DNA from 4 places in the Pseudomonas sp. Ost2 genome. Region 3 is predicted to be linked to each of the others. Evidence: predicted binding sites of a transcription regulator. Region 3 holds the regulator's gene; each other region holds the start of a gene.
The links. The regulator FliA, encoded in region 3, starts transcription of late flagellar genes. The targets are predictions, from matches to a motif close to CTAAAGTTTNNNNNNNNNNNGCCGNTAA.
Positions count from the first base shown of each region.

Region 1: the regulator FliA is predicted to act here: its motif matches at 1,469-1,496, upstream of KI243_RS03410 (methyl-accepting chemotaxis protein).
Region 2: the regulator FliA is predicted to act here: its motif matches at 2,559-2,586, upstream of KI243_RS10520 (methyl-accepting chemotaxis protein).
Region 4: the regulator FliA is predicted to act here: its motif matches at 2,743-2,770, upstream of KI243_RS14740 (methyl-accepting chemotaxis protein).

Region 1 covers NZ_AP021904.1:792,910-796,848, forward strand. Annotated here, with positions in the region: gene KI243_RS03410 (methyl-accepting chemotaxis protein) at 1-1,315, opposite strand, end outside; gene KI243_RS03415 (PA4780 family RIO1-like protein kinase) at 1,755-2,654, shown strand; gene cueR (Cu(I)-responsive transcriptional regulator) at 2,790-3,197, opposite strand; gene KI243_RS03425 (heavy metal translocating P-type ATPase) at 3,208-3,939, opposite strand, start outside.
Region 2 covers NZ_AP021904.1:2,428,077-2,432,015, reverse strand. Annotated here, with positions in the region: gene yegQ (tRNA 5-hydroxyuridine modification protein YegQ) at 1-760, shown strand, start outside; gene KI243_RS10520 (methyl-accepting chemotaxis protein) at 843-2,525, opposite strand; gene KI243_RS10515 (methyl-accepting chemotaxis protein) at 2,820-3,939, shown strand, end outside.
Region 3 covers NZ_AP021904.1:5,368,589-5,372,527, reverse strand. Annotated here, with positions in the region: gene flhF (flagellar biosynthesis protein FlhF) at 1-574, shown strand, start outside; gene fleN (flagellar synthesis regulator FleN) at 696-1,529, shown strand; gene fliA (RNA polymerase sigma factor FliA) at 1,526-2,266, shown strand; gene KI243_RS23490 (chemotaxis response regulator CheY) at 2,441-2,812, shown strand; gene KI243_RS23485 (protein phosphatase CheZ) at 2,835-3,623, shown strand; gene KI243_RS23480 (chemotaxis protein CheA) at 3,638-3,939, shown strand, end outside.
Region 4 covers NZ_AP021904.1:3,322,725-3,326,663, forward strand. Annotated here, with positions in the region: gene KI243_RS14720 (hypothetical protein) at 1-84, opposite strand, end outside; gene KI243_RS14725 (GNAT family N-acetyltransferase) at 320-1,000, shown strand; gene KI243_RS14730 (CAP domain-containing protein) at 1,010-1,885, opposite strand; gene KI243_RS14735 (cell wall hydrolase) at 2,079-2,699, shown strand; gene KI243_RS14740 (methyl-accepting chemotaxis protein) at 2,831-3,939, shown strand, end outside.

The sequences.
Region 1 (3,939 bases), 2.8 Mb from region 3:
GGCGCTGGCCGCTGTCGGCGGACTCGGCCGCCTGGCTGCAGGAGCGCGCGACTTCGTTGGCGGTGGCGACCATCTCGTGGAACGCCGTGGACACCATGTCCACCGCTTCACGCTGGCGCCCGGCGGCGTCGGCCATGTCGCCCGATACCCGGGTGGAATTACGCGACGAGTCGAGGATCTTGTTCGCCGACAGGCCGATATGCTGGATCAGGCTGCGGATCGCCGCCAGGAACTGGTTGAACCAGCTCGCCAGTTGCGCGGTTTCGTCGCTGCCGCGGATCTGCAGGTTCTGGGTCAGGTCGCCGTTGCCCTGGGCGATGCCTTCCAGGCCGCTGGAGACGCTGCGGATCGGCCGTACGATCAGGCTGGCGAAACTGGCGCCGACGATGGCGAAGATCACCGCGAGCACGGCGGCGATGATCGCGATCAGCCAGGTCAGCTGGTTGGCCGTGCCCATGACTTCGCTTTGCTTGACCAGGCCGATGAAGGTCCAGCCCAGTTGTTCCGAAGGCCAGATATTGGCCATGTAGTGCTCGCCGTTGAGTTCGACTTCCACCAGGCCCTTGCCGGCCTTGGCCAGGTCGGCATAACCGCTGCCCAGGCTGCCCAGGGCCTTGAAGTTGTGTTCCGGCTGCTTGGGGTCGACCAGCAGGTTGCCGCTGTTTTCCAGCAGCATCAGGTAGCCGCTTTCACCGAGCTTGATCTGCTTGACGATCTCGGTGAGCTGCTTGAGGGTCACGTCGATGCTGACCACGCCGCCCGGGTTGCCGAGCTTGTTGGCGACGGTGCGCACGGTACTGACGTAGGTCGCGTCGTCCTGGGCCCAGTAATAGGCGGCGGTGCGCAGCGGCTTGCCCGGGTTGGCCATGGCGGTCTTGTACCAGGGGCGCTGGCGCGGGTCGTAGTTGCTCAGCTTCGGATCGTCGGGCCAGGACACGTAGCCGCCGGCTTCGGTGCCGATGATCGCGTAGGCATAGGCCGGATGGCTGGTGCCCAGGGCTTCGAGGAAGGTGTAGACCTGCTTGTCCATGTCGCCCTGGGGGACCTTGGCGGCATCGGCGCTCATGTAGGTCTTGAGGCTGCCATCGCTGTTCTTGATCAGCGGCTGGTTGGCCAGGTATTCGACGTTCTGGCTGATGCCTTCGAAGAACAGCTGCATGGCGTTGCTGACCTGGCGGATCTCCCGGCCGCTGCCGTCGGCAAAGCTGTTGCGCGCTTCGCTGCGCAGGTTCATTACCACCAGGGTGGCGACCAGCACCACCGGCAAACAGGCGACGATTGCAAACGCCCAGGTCAGTTTTTGCTTGATGTTCATCCGCGCTCCAGATTCTTCCAGATTTTTTTCTTGTGGGCCCACGACGTACCGATGGCGCGCGAAGCTGGGCTGCTGTGAAAGTCTTGCGGTGTTGAAAATCCGTTTCGCGGGCGGTGTGCTGATTGTCCGACAAACGCTCCTCTGTCTCTGAGCGCTTCGGCCCGGCCAGGAAAAAATTGAGGCCGTCTGGCGAAAATTCCCGTTTTTGCCGAGTATTCGACGGCTGGCAATGGTCGGAACTGACAGAGTGCCCGCCTGGTAGTGGTCTGATGAGTGTCAGCTATTATCCTTGGGGCTCGTGGATTTGCCGCGGTAATCTGGCACATTGAGTGCATTGGAGAACATTCGAGGTCGGCATCTTCCTTCCTGCTGTGAGAGGATGGCCGTACAACGAGTGACATTCGCGTGTTTGGTAATAAAGGACCCACAATAAAAGCTGATGAAGACTCCAAAACGCATTGAACCCCTGATCGAGGACGGTCTGGTCGACGAGGTGCTGCGCCCACTCATGAGTGGCAAAGAAGCAGCTGTTTACGTGGTGCGCTGTGGCAACGAGCTGCGTTGCGCCAAGGTTTACAAGGAGGCGAATAAACGAAGTTTTCGTCAGGCGGCCGAGTATCAGGAAGGCCGCAAGGTGCGTAACAGTCGTCAGGCCCGCGCGATGGCCAAGGGCTCGAAGTTCGGCCGCAAGGAAACCGAGGACGCCTGGCAGAACGCCGAGGTGGCGGCCCTGTTCCGTCTGGCCAGTGCCGGCGTACGGGTGCCCAAGCCGTTCGATTTCCTCGAAGGCGTGCTGTTGATGGAGCTGGTGGCGGACGAGTACGGCGATGCCGCGCCGCGTCTCAATGACGTGGTCCTGGAGCCGGACCAGGCGCGCGAGTACCACGCGTTCCTGATTTCGCAGATCGTGCTGATGCTGTGTACCGGTCTGGTGCACGGTGACCTGTCGGAGTTCAATGTGTTGCTGACGCCGGATGGCCCGGTGATCATCGACCTGCCCCAGGCGGTGGATGCGGCCGGCAACAACCACGCGTTCAGCATGCTCGAGCGTGACGTCGGCAACATGGCCTCCTATTTCGGCCGGTTTGCCCCGGAACTGCGGCGCACCCGTTATGCCAAGGAAATGTGGGCCCTGTACGAGGCTGGCACCTTGCATCCGGCCAGCGTCCTGACCGGCGAGTTCGACGATCCGGAAGAACTGGCGGATGTCGGTGGCGTGCTGCGCGAGATCGAAGCGGCACGTTTCGACGAAGAACGTCGCCAGGCCATCCGTTCGGCAGACGACGCCCCGCCGGGCAAGCTGGCCGAAGAGCCGCCACCGCCCTGGATGCAGCACTGATCGTGTTGCTGATCGTTCCCACGCTCTGCGTGGGAATGCCTCTCAGGATGCTCCGCGTCCGCTCTTGTGACGCAGAGCGTCACGGGCTGCATTCCCACGGGGACCGTGGGAACGATCAACGATCCTGGGGCGGGCTCAGGTGGGCTCGCAACAGTTCCCCGATGCCAGGTCCTTGAGGATCGGGCAGTCCGGGCGATGATCGCCCTGGCAGTGCTCCACCAGGTCTTGCAGGGTATCGCGCAGCCCGGCGAGTTCGCTGATCTTGCGGTTCAACTCGTCGATATGTTGCCGGGCCAAGGCCTTCACGTCGGCGCTGGCGCGCTGGCGATCCTGCCACAGCGTCAGCAGCTTGCCGACTTCTTCCAGGGAAAACCCCAGGTCCCGCGAGCGCTTGATAAACGCCAGGGTATGCAACTCGTCCGCTCCGTACAGGCGATAGCCGCTGTCCGTGCGCGTGGCTGCCTTAAGCAGGCCGATGGATTCGTAATAACGAATCATCTTTGCGCTCAGCCCGCTCTGGCGGGCTGCTTGGCCGATGTTCATGCCATCTCCTTCAGTCGAGGTCTTCGGGTTTCCAGGTCTTGAGCAGCAAGGCATTGCTGACCACGCTGACGCTGGAAAGGGCCATGGCCGCCCCCGCCAGCACCGGGTTGAGCAGGCCGAAGGCGGCCAGCGGGATACCGATCAGGTTATAGACGAATGCCCAGAACAGATTCTGCCGGATCTTCGCATAGGTCTTGCGGCTGATTTCCAGCGCCGCCGGCACCAGCCGTGGATCGCCGCGCATCAGGGTAATGCCGGCGGCATGCATGGCGACATCGGTGCCGCCGCCCATGGCGATGCCGATATCCGCGGCGGCCAGGGCCGGGGCGTCATTGATGCCGTCGCCGACCATGGCGACGACGCCGCTCTTCTTCAGTTCGCTGACCGTGGCGGCCTTGTCCGCCGGCAGCACTTCGGCATGCACATCGCGGATACCCAGGGCTTCGGCGACCACCCGGGCGCTGCCGCGGTTGTCGCCGGTCAGCAGGTGGCTGCTGATATGGCGCGCCTGCAACTGCTCGATGGCCTGCCGGGCACCTGGCTTGAGGGTGTCGCCGAAGGCGAACAGGGCCAGCACCCGTGGCTGTGGACTCTGCTCGATCAGCCAGGACAAGGTGCGGCCCTCGGCCTCCCAGGCGCTCGCCGTTGCCTCCAGGGCTCCGGCCGCCAGGCCGCTTTCGTCCAGCAGGCGGCGGTTGCCCAGGGCCAGGGCACGACCGTCGAGTTCGCCGGCGATACCGCG
Region 2 (3,939 bases), 2.9 Mb from region 3:
CAGTTGCACCAACGCCTGCCGCTGGAAGTACACGGCACAACCGGCCGGGGAAAACGTCACGGGCGAGATCGTCAGGGCCTTCACTCCCGAACCGGTCGAGCCGACCCTGGGCGCGGGCGCACCCACCGACCAGGTGTTCCTGCTGCAGGAAGCCAATCGTCCCGAGGAGTCGATGCCCGCCTTCGAAGACGAACACGGCACCTACATCATGAATGCCAAGGACCTGCGCGCGGTGCAGCATGTCGAGCGCCTGGCGCGCATGGGCGTGCACTCGCTGAAGATCGAAGGCCGGACCAAATCGCACTTCTACTGCGCACGGACCACCCAGGTCTATCGCCAGGCCATCGACGATGCGGCGGCCGGGCGCGAGTTCGACCGCAGCCTGATGCACAACCTCGAGTCACTGGCCCAACGCGGCTATACCGAGGGCTTCCTGCGCCGGCATGTGCATGACGAATACCAGAACTACCAGAACGGCAGTTCGGTCTCCGAGCGCCAGCAGTTTGTCGGCGAATTGACGGGGGTACGCCGTGACCGGCTGGCCGAGGTCAAGGTGAAGAACCGCTTCGGGCTGGGCGACCACCTGGAATTGATGACCCCCAGGGGCAACTTTCATTTCGATCTGCATGAACTGCGCAATGGCAGCGGCGGCGCGATTGCAGTGGCGCCGGGAGATGGGCATACGGTGTACCTGCCGATTCCGGATCAGGTCGATCTGCGCTTCGGCTTGTTGATGCGCGATATTCAGGTCAGCTCGTAGGGTTGTGCTGCCCGGGCCGGCCTCTTCGCCGGCCTGCCAGCTCCCACAGGGGATGGGGGGAGCCGGCTGGCCGACGATGCCTTCAGATCCGGAACTGCCCCACCAGCTTGCCCAACCGCTGCCCCAGCTCGGCCAGGCTGCGGGAGGTCTGGGCCCCCCGCTGGGTTTCATCGGCCACGCTGTCCACCGCCGTGGCGATCTGGTGCACGCTGCGGTTGATCTCCTCGGCCACCGCCGTCTGTTCCTCGGCGGCGCTGGCGATCTGCGCGTTCATCGCATTGATGGTGCCGATCAACTGCGCCATGGTATCCAGCGAAGCCCCCGCTTCGTTGGCCCGTACCGAGGTGCCGTCGCCGGCCTCGCTGGAACGACGCATGGCCTCGACCGCCAACTGCGTGCCCGACTGCAGGCGATCGATCATCCCCTGGATTTCCTGGGTGCTCTGCTGGGTCCGGCTGGCGAGCGCGCGGACCTCGTCGGCGACCACCGCGAAACCACGCCCGGCTTCACCGGCCCGGGCCGCCTCGATGGCCGCGTTGAGCGCCAGCAGGTTGGTCTGCTCGGCAATCGAACGGATCACCCCCAGCACGCTGACAATCGACGTCACGTCCTGCTGCAGGCTGTCCAGGGACGTACCACTGCTACGGATATCATTCACCAGCGCGTGGATCTGCTGGATGCTGCCATCCACCACGCGCTTGGCGGTCTGGCCTTCGGCATCGGTCTGCTGGGCCGCGACCGCCGCGCCCTGGGCACTGCGCGCGACTTCCTGGGCGGCTGACGACATCTGGTTGATCGCCGTGGCGACCTGATCGGTTTCGTGGCGCTGGCGCTCCATCGCCTGTTCCGAGCGGTTGGCCTGCTCGGAGACCTGGCCGACCAGTCCGGTCAACTGGCCGGTCATCTCGGTGATCTGCCGGACCAGGCTGTGGATCTTGTCGACAAAGCGGTTGAACGAGCCGGCCAGTTGCCCCAGTTCGTCCTGGCTGGTGATCGCCAGGCGGTGCGTGAGGTCACCCTCGCCGGCGGCGATATCGTCGAGGTTGGCTTTCATCAGGATCAGCGGCCGCAGAATGGTATTGGCGACGATCATCCCGACCACGGCAATCACCAGCAGTACCAGCACGGCAATCCCGACAATGCTCAGCACCACGCCTTCCATGCGCTCGTTGACCTTGCCCTGGACCACCGCGACCTGGGCTTCGATGCCATCGAGGTTGACCGAGGAGCCGATGGCCATGTCCCACTTGGCCAGGTATTCGGTGTATCCGAGCTTGGGCACCAGCACCGTTTCGTTGCCCGGCAGCGGCGAGCTGTATTGCAGGTAGTGGGTTCCGTCCTTGGCGACCTGCACCAGGTCACGATTCACATAGACGCCGTTGGGGTCGCGGGCATCCTTGAAGCTCTTGCCAAGGCCTTCCGGACTGTTGCTCTTGAACAGCCGGACGATCTGCGAATCGTAGCCGAAGAAGTAACCGTCCTTGCCGTACTTGATGCTCGACAACAGTTTGATCACCTGGTCACGGGACGCCTGGTCCCCCGGCGCGGCGGCATCGTAGAGCGGCTTGATCGCCGTCATGGCCACCGCCACGTAGCTCTGCAAGGTGGCCTTGGCCTCGGAGATCAGTCGCTCGCGGGTTTCCTCGACTTCGTTGCGGGCCTGGTTCCGCAGGATCAGCACCGTGGTCAGGCTGATCACGACCGCGAACAGCAGGACCGGCAATACCGCGAGGGACAGGACTTTGGCCTTCAGGCTCAGGCGCATGGTGGTGTTCTCTTATTGTCGGCAGGTAAGGGGTTAACGGCCCCGCCGGCGGAAAGTTGAGGACCATCGACGCCCGTGGAAACCGCACAAACCGTGGGGGCGATGGCTGCGGCCGGCATGAAATCGACCGTCAACGACGTATTGTCGATTTCAATCGACAATCGTTCGATGGGATAAAACCCGCCTTTTCCTGACACAGGTCATTGTTTTTTATTTGTTCGTTCAAATAAAGAAAAAACCGATCATGCCGTTAAACTTCCAAACCTCTGCAGTTCAAGATTAAGGACGTCTTTCATGTCGCTCAGACAACTTTCCATCCAATGGAAAATCACCCTGCTCGCCGGACTCAGCCTGCTGGGGATCGTCACCCTGTTGGTCGGCCTTTCGCTCTATCGCATGGAGCACAGCTCGGAGCTGGTCAAGGCATCGAGCATGGAAATGCTCAACGAGGCTGCCCAGGCGCGCATCGAGGCCCAGGGTGAAGTCCAGGCGCTGATCATTCGTCGGCAGTTCATGGACGCCTACCAGTACGGCAACGGCTTTGCCCGCCAGGTGCTGTTCCTGCGCGAGCAGGCACAGAAGCGCTTTCTCGATGCCTTCGATCTGCGCGAAGACCTGACCCGCCAGGTCAAGGCCGCGCTCCAGGCCAACCCGGACCTGCTCGGCCTGTCCCTGGTCTTCGAAGCCAACGCACTGGACAGCAAGGACGAGCTGTTCGCCGGCCAGAAGGAACTGGGCAGCAACGACAAGGGCCGCTTTGCCCTCTACTGGTCGCAACCGACCCCGGGCCAGTTGACCTCCATGTCGCTGCCGGAAAGCGATATGAGCGACACCAGCACCGGCCCCAGCGGCGAGCCGAACAACGCCTGGTTCACCTGCCCGCGCAGCACCCTCAAGCCCTGCGTGATCGAGCCCTACTTCTACGAGATCGATGGCCACAATGTGCTGATGACCAGCATCGTGTTCCCGCTGATCGTCGAGGGCAAGGTCATCGCCTCGCTGTCCGTGGATATCAACCTCAACAGCCTGCAAGCGGTCAGCCAGCAGGCGAGCAAGAAGCTCTACGACGGCCAGACCAGCGTCAGTATCCTCAGCCCGGTGGGCCTGCTGGCCGGCTACAGCCCGGATGCCAGCAAACTCAGCCAGCGCCTCGACCAGGTCGACAGCCACAACGGTGCCGCGCTGATCCGCCAACTGGCCAGCAGCACCGAGACGCAGGTGCTGCGCAATGACGCGCAGTTGAAGATTCTCGCGCCGTTCCAGCCGATTCCCGGCGGCAAGCCGTGGGGCGTGTTGCTCGATGTGCCGGAAAAGGTCCTGGTCGGGCCGGCCGAAACCCTGAAGAGCCAGCTCGATGCGCGCAACGCCGCCGGCACCCTGATCGAGCTGGGCCTGGGCCTGCTCGGTGCCGTGA
Region 3 (3,939 bases):
GCAGAACATCGCCCTGGTCAGCATGGACAGCTTCCGTATCGGTGCCCAGGAACAGCTCAAGACCCTGGGGCGGATCCTCAACGTACCCGTGACCCACGTCGACCCGGGCCAGTCCCTGGCGCAAGCCCTCGATCCGCTGCTGCGCAAGCGCGTCGTGCTGATCGATACCGCCGGCCTGCAGGCCAGCGACCCGGCGCTGCGCATGCAACTGGAAAGCCTGGCCGGACGCGGGATCAAGGCCAAGAATTACCTGGTCCTGGCCACGACCAGCCAGAAACAGGTGTTGACCGCCGCCTACCACAGCTACAAGCGCTGCGGGCTGGCTGGCTGCATCCTGACTAAACTGGATGAAACGGCGAGTCTCGGCGAAGTGCTGAGCCTGGCCATCAGCCACGAATTGCCGGTGGCCTATCTGACCGATGGTCCAAGGATTCCGGACGATCTGCATTTGCCGCGCCGCCACCAGCTGGTGAGCCGCGCAGTCAGTGTGCAAATGCAGGAAGAACCCAGCGAAGAGGCCATGGCCGATATGTTCGCTGACATCTACCACAGCCCGTCCAAACGAGTGGGTTGAGGTAATCATGAAGACGTTGCAATGCACCTACATCGATGGTCTGCCAGGCATTAGTTCCCTCCGGGAACGCGCAGCCAGTTATGTGGCCTTCCGTCTAAGCAAGACAAGGTAAGAAGAGAACATGGGCAGCATGCATCCCGTACAGGTGATCGCGGTGACCGGCGGCAAGGGTGGCGTCGGGAAGACTAACGTGTCAGTGAACTTGTCCCTGGCGCTGGCTGAGCTTGGCCGGCGGGTCATGCTGCTGGACGCCGACCTGGGGCTGGCGAATGTCGACGTCCTGCTGGGGCTGACCCCCAAACGCACCCTGGCCGACGTGGTCGAGGGGCGCTGTGAGTTGCGTGATGTGCTGTTGCAGGGGCCGGGCGGGATCCGTATCGTGCCGGCCGCCTCCGGCACCCAGAGCATGGTCCACCTGAGCCCGGCCCAGCATGCCGGCCTGATCCAGGCGTTCAGCGATATTGGCGACAACCTCGATGTGCTGGTGATCGACACCGCTGCGGGTATTGGTGACTCGGTAGTCAGTTTTGTCCGCGCGGCCCAGGAAGTCCTGCTGGTGGTCTGCGACGAGCCGACCTCGATCACTGACGCCTATGCCCTGATCAAGCTGCTCAACCGCGACTACGGCATGAACCGTTTCCGCGTGCTGGCCAACATGGCCCAGAGCCCCCAGGAAGGTCGCAATCTGTTCGCCAAGTTGACCAAGGTCACGGATCGCTTCCTCGATGTAGCCCTACAATACGTCGGTGCCGTTCCCTACGATGAATGCGTACGCAAGGCCGTGCAGAAGCAGCGCGCGGTCTACGAAGCGTTCCCTCGTTCGAAATGCGCCCTGGCGTTCAAGGCCATTGCCCAGAAGGTCGACACCTGGCCGTTGCCCGCCAACCCACGCGGGCACCTGGAGTTCTTCGTCGAACGTCTGGTGCATCAGACGAGTGCGGGACCAGTGCTATGACTGCCAGTGGCTATCGCATGTATTCCAAGTCGTCGCGTGACAGCCAGTATGAGTTGATCGAGCGTTATGCGCCTCTGGTCAAGCGGATCGCCTATCACTTGCTGGCGCGGCTGCCGGCCAGTGTGCAGGTCGAGGACCTGATCCAGGCGGGCATGATCGGCCTGCTGGAAGTCTCGACCAAGTATGACTCCAGCAAAGGTGCGAGTTTCGAGACCTATGCCGGTATCCGGATTCGCGGCGCGATGCTCGATGAGGTCCGCAAGGGCGACTGGGCACCCCGTTCGGTACACCGCAATACCCGTATGGTCAGTGACGCAATCAGGGCAATTGAAGCGAAAACCGGTCGTGACGCTAAAGATCACGAGGTTGCAGCCGAACTCCAATTGAGTCTCGATGATTATTACGGGATTTTGAACGATACCCTGGGCAGCCGATTGTTCAGTTTCGACGACCTGTTGCAGGACGGCGAGCATGAAGGGCTGCACGAGGATGGCGCGAGTGCTCATCTCGAGCCGTCACGCGATCTGGAGGATGAACGCTTCCAGGCGGCGCTGGCGGATGCGATTGCCAATTTGCCGGAGCGTGAGCGACTGGTCTTGGCGCTGTACTACGACGAGGAGCTGAACCTCAAGGAAATCGGTGAGGTACTGGGGGTCAGCGAATCGCGAGTCAGCCAGTTACACAGCCAGTGCGCGGCCCGCTTGCGGGGGCGTTTGGGAGAGTGGCGAGCGCGTTGACAGGCAGTGTGGGGACACTGCGAACGAGACCGATGCAGCGTTTGACGGTGTGTCGGCGGCTCGGCCGGTTGTGGTTTCCATGCAGTAGTCGAGTGTTGTGCCGAATTGATTGAACAGCGCGTTCAGGTGCTGAAACGCGTTTAAGACTGCTTGGAGGTCGAATTGAACAAGAACATGAAAATCCTCATTGTTGATGACTTCTCAACGATGCGGCGGATCATCAAGAACCTGTTGCGTGACCTCGGGTTCACCAACACGGTCGAGGCCGATGACGGTACTACCGCCATTCCGGTCCTCAACAGCGGTAGCATCGACTTTCTGGTCACCGACTGGAACATGCCCGGCATGACCGGCATCGACCTGCTGCGCCACGTGCGTGCCGATGAAAAGCTCAAGCACCTGCCGGTCCTGATGGTCACGGCCGAAGCCAAGCGCGAGCAGATCATCGAAGCCGCCCAGGCCGGCGTCAACGGCTATGTGGTCAAACCATTCACGGCCCAGGCGCTGAAAGAGAAGATCGAAAAGATCTTCGAACGCATCGGTTGATGAAGTCCGCCACGGGGGCGCTATGGAGCACAACGAATCTTCACTGGGCGATTTTGAATCGACCCTGAAAAAACATGCCCGTGAACTGGTCGACAGCCTTGAAAAAGGCCGTTTCGGCGATGCGGTGCAAATGATCCATGAGCTGAACCAGACCCGTGACCGCGGCCTGTATCTGGAAGTCGGCAAGCTGACCCGCGAGCTGCACAGTGCGATCGTCAATTTCCAGATTGACCCGACCATGCCGCAAGCCGAGGAAGTTTCGCAGATCACCGACGCCACCGAGCGCCTGTCCTATGTGGTCAGGCTGACCGAGGCGGCGGCCAATCGCACCATGGACCTGGTGGAGAGCGCGACCCCGCGGGTCAGTGGCCTGAACGAGGAAGCCAAGGCCCTGAGCGCCGACTGGGGTCGCTTCATGCGGCGTGAAGTCGGTGCCGAAGAGTTTCGCGCACTGGCCCGGCGGGTCGACGGTTTCCTTTCGCGCAGCGAGCAGGAGACCCGTGCGGTATCGAGCGATCTCAACGACATCCTGCTGGCCCAGGATTACCAGGACCTTACCGGCCAGGTGATCAAGCGCGTCACGCAGATGGTCACCGAAGTCGAAAGCAATCTGCTCAAACTGGTGCTGATGGCCAGCCAGGTGGATCGTTTTGCGGGTATCGAACATGACCGCGAAGCCATCCTCGCGGAAAAAGATCCACAAAAACAGATGGCAAAGGGTGAAGGTCCGCAGATTCATGCCGATAAACGTGAAGACGTTATGTCCGGTCAGGACGATGTCGACGATTTGCTTTCCAGCCTTGGATTCTAGGAGCACCCATACACATGAGCTTCGGCGCCGATGAAGAGATCCTTCAGGATTTCCTGGTTGAGGCCGGCGAGATTCTTGAGCAACTGTCCGAGCAACTGGTCGAGCTGGAAAGCCGCCCGGATGACGCGGATCTGCTCAATGCCATTTTTCGCGGTTTTCACACTGTAAAAGGGGGCGCCGGCTTCCTCCAGCTCAACGAGCTGGTGGAGTGCTGTCACATCGCCGAGAACGTGTTCGACATCCTGCGCAAGGGTGAGCGTCGCGTCGACTCGGAACTGATGGACGTGGTCCTGGAAGCGCTGGACGCGGTCAACGG
Region 4 (3,939 bases), 2.0 Mb from region 3:
GGCGCAACCACCGGTCAACAAGGTGCCGGCAATGGCGACAGCGGGCACGAGGACGCGTAGCAGGGGCGTGAGGCGAGTGGGCATAAGTCTGGCAAACCTTCGCAATGCAGCGGTTCTTTGTTGTTGTGGAACCGATGCTAGCAGGCGGGTTTCCATAATAAAAATATCCTGAAAAGCCAATCCTGATACTTTCTGGATATGCTGTTTTCCAGGCGGTTTGCCGCCGCGTCAATGCCCTGGCTCAGGACGCGCTACAATGCCCGCGTCCGGGCCTCGACCCTTCCGCCCGGACACGCCTTTGCCCGGAGCCCGATTGTCGATGTACACGCTTACCCGCCTGCAAACCCCGCCGCCCGAATCGATCAAGAGCCAGATCCTGCAGATGGTGGTGGATTACTTCACCGATATCAGCATGGTCGCCCTGACGCCGAGCAACCCGCTGTACAACCTGTATCAATACGGGGTCGGCTACGAAGTGCATCTCTATCTGGAGGCGATGGACGGGTCGAAGGGGATTCCGGCGGAGTTGATCGTGGCGCTGGATGACGAGGACCCGTCGCGGGTGCTCGGTTTCCTGCTGTACCTGCCGGTCAGGGACGATGCCGAGGCCTGTGCCGTGGCCTACATGGCAGTGCAGGCCGACCGGCGTCGACGCGGTATCGCCCGGGCGATGTTGCGGCGGATGGTCGGCCATTATCCCCATGCCGAACTGGCCTGCGCCGCGGGCAAGGTGCCGTATTTCGAGGCGATGGGTTTCCAGGTCCTGGCCGCGCGCGGACCGCAGGTGGTGATGAACACCCGCGACCACGGCACCGACGGGCTGGTGGCGGTGCTTGATGTGGCACCGATCTACAACACCCTGGAGGTGCGGCAGATCCATGCCTACCTGTTGCAGCAGCACGGCCGGAAAGCGATGGCGGAGGCGGAGAAAAAGCGCGACCGCCACCTCGACCAGATGACACGCCAGGCCAGCGCCCTGGTGCTGGAGCGTCTTGGCTAGGCCGCGGGTCTACTGGCTGCCGAACAGGCTGGTCCAGTAGATCCCCGAGTCACTCTTCGGGTCGACCGCGTAGGCGGCGCCCAGGTCGTGGAATTGCGGATTCATCAGGTTGGCGCAGTGGCCGGGACTGGCGAGCCAGCCGTCGACCACCTTGCGCCCGCTGTCCTGTCCGGCGGCGATGTTCTCGCCGATCCGCTGGGCGATATAGCCCGCCAGTTCGGCCCGGTCGCCCGGGGTATGGCCGTCGCGATCCTGGTGATCGAAGAAGTTGTTGTTGGCCATGTTGCGGCTATGGCTTTCGGCGGCCGTTGCCAGCAGTGCATTCCACACCAGCGGCGTGGTCGCGGCGAAGGCCTGGGCGCCACATTGGCGCGGCTGGGCGCGGGCACTGTTGATCAGCTCCAGCAGCTTCTGGCCTTCGGCCTGGGTATCGCCGAGGCGGGCGGTCAGCAGCGGGCGGGCGAGGACGATCCGCCACTCGTTGCCCTGGCGACTGACACCGATATCGACGAATTGCGGGTCCAGTACCACCCGGCAGAAGCTTTCCTGCACCGCCTTCATGGCCGCGCTGGCATCGCGGGGCCCGGACAGGCTGATTGCCTGCACATTGACCATCGGGTACGCGGCCCGCGCCAGCGCCTGTTGCAGGTCGCCGGCGTTGTCGGGCGGCAGGACCAGGCGCGGGTCGGCGGCCAGCGGGGGCAACTCCAGGGAGGCCTGGTTGCCGCAGCGTTGCACCTGGCCACGGTAGCTGTTGATCGACTGCAGCAGTTGCGTTTCTTCGCTGGCCAGGGCGCTGTTGCTCAGCGTCAGGCCCAGGGTCAGGCCAAGCACGAGGCCGGCAAGCGGTACGGCAGAACGCAGGGTGGAAAACAGGACGCGCATGGATATTTCCCTCGAACGGACTGCGCACATGATGCGCGATAGTGCCCCATGGCAGGCAAGGCCTTTTATCTCGGGCGGAGCGGGGAATGATTTGTCCGCGCCGAGGTCAAATCGGCCAGCCAGCCTCGGATAATCTGCCCGGCCGCGGCGCGGTGACACTCCCTGGGCAGGGTTCATTCAACAGGATCGGACCATGCGCCCTATCTGGATTGCCGGCTGTCTCGCGACGGCTCTTGCCACGGGATCGGCCATCGCGGCCGAGCCGGAACCGAAACCGGAAGTCGCCATCGACAAGGCGCAGGTCCTGGAGCAGAAAGCTGCCGACAAGGAGAGCCCGGCGGCAGAGCCCAAGGCGCCGACCCTGACCAAGGTCGAGGCGCAAGTCGTGGACCCGGCGGGCGACGCGGCGGTGGCCGACACCATTACCTGCCTGTCGCGGACCATCTACTGGGAAGCCAAGGGCGGTCAGCCGGCCGATATGGAAGCGGTCGCCAGCGTGGTGTTGAACCGCCTGGGCCATGAAGGCTTTCCCGCGACGATCTGCGAGGTGGTCAAGCAGGGTTCCGAGAAGAAAGCCTGCCAGTTTTCCTGGTGGTGCGACGGGCGTTCGGACGAGGTGCAGGAGGAGGACCGCTACACGGTCGCCAAGGAAATCGCGCGCAAGGCCCTCAACCAGCAACTCAAGGATCGCACCCACGGCGCCATGTACTTTCATGACCGCAGCGTGACCCCGGACTGGGTCAAGCAGTACATCAAGACCGCCGAGACCGACAAGTTCCTGTTCTACAAACCCCGGGACGACAAGGCGAAATGACTTCCGCCGCCTCGATAACGGCGGCCAATCCGTGGAAATAGGCTTAAATAAGCGACAGGCGGGGCCGATAACCTTTTCACGCAGGTAGTCGGCGCCCGTCGCTGGTGGGTTGCCTCACGGAGAGTTTTACCATGTCCATAAAATTGCGCTTGTTCCTGCTGATCGGCACCAGCCTGCTCACCGTGCTGGTCATGAGCCTGGCCAGCTACCTGGGCAATGTGCGGATGGCGAGCGCGACGGATGACAGCCAGGTCAGCATGACGGCCCTGCGCAATCACCTCGAAGGCGACATGATGCATGACGCCCTGCGTGCCGATGTCCTGTCGGCGATGCTCGTCGGATTGGAAAAAAGCACCAGTAGCAAGGCCGAGGTGCGCAGTTCCATCGCCGAGCACGCCACGCATTTTCGCGAAGTGCTCGACGAAAACCTCAAGCTGCCGGTCAACGACAGCCTAAAGGCGGCTCTGAACAAGATCAAGCCGAGCCTTGAAACCTATATCAATGCCGCCGAGCATATCGTCGGGCTGGCGCTCGACAACCCGCAGAGCGCCCAGCAGCAACTGGCTTCGTTCAACGCGGCGTTCAGCCAGCTGGAGGACGAGATGTCCAGCCTCAGCGGCCTGATCGAGTCGAATGCGCAATCGACCGGGGAGGGCACCCAGCGGACGATCAGCCACGCCAACCTCACCCTCGCCGGTGTCCTGGTCGCTGGTTTGCTGTTGCTGCTTGTCCAGGGTTACTGGGTCATTCGCAGCATCATGGGGCCGTTGCAGTCCGCCAGCCGGATTGCCGAGCGGATTGCCCATGGCGACCTCAGCGAAGCCATTGTCGAACCCCGGCAACGGGACGAAGCCAGCCTGCTGATTCGCAGCCTGGCGACCATGCAGCGGGACCTGCGCAGCATGATCGAGGTGGTCCGCGGCAACGCCCATGGCGTCAGCGGCATGAGCCAGCAACTGAGTAATGGCTGCCACCAGGTGGCGGGCAGCAGCCAGCAGCAAAGCGATGCGGCCAGCACCATGGCGGCGGCGGCCAGTGAGATGACCGCGAGTATCGAAGAGATTACCCGCCATGCCGAGCGGGCCCTGGGCATGGCCAACCAGGCCGAGGCGCTGGCCAAGGACGGTGGCCGGGTGATTCACCAGGTGGTCAGCGACATGGACGAGATTGCCCGTTCGGCGCAGCAGTCGGCCCAGGTGATCCGTACGTTGGACAAGGAGTCCGAGGGGATTTTCAGCAT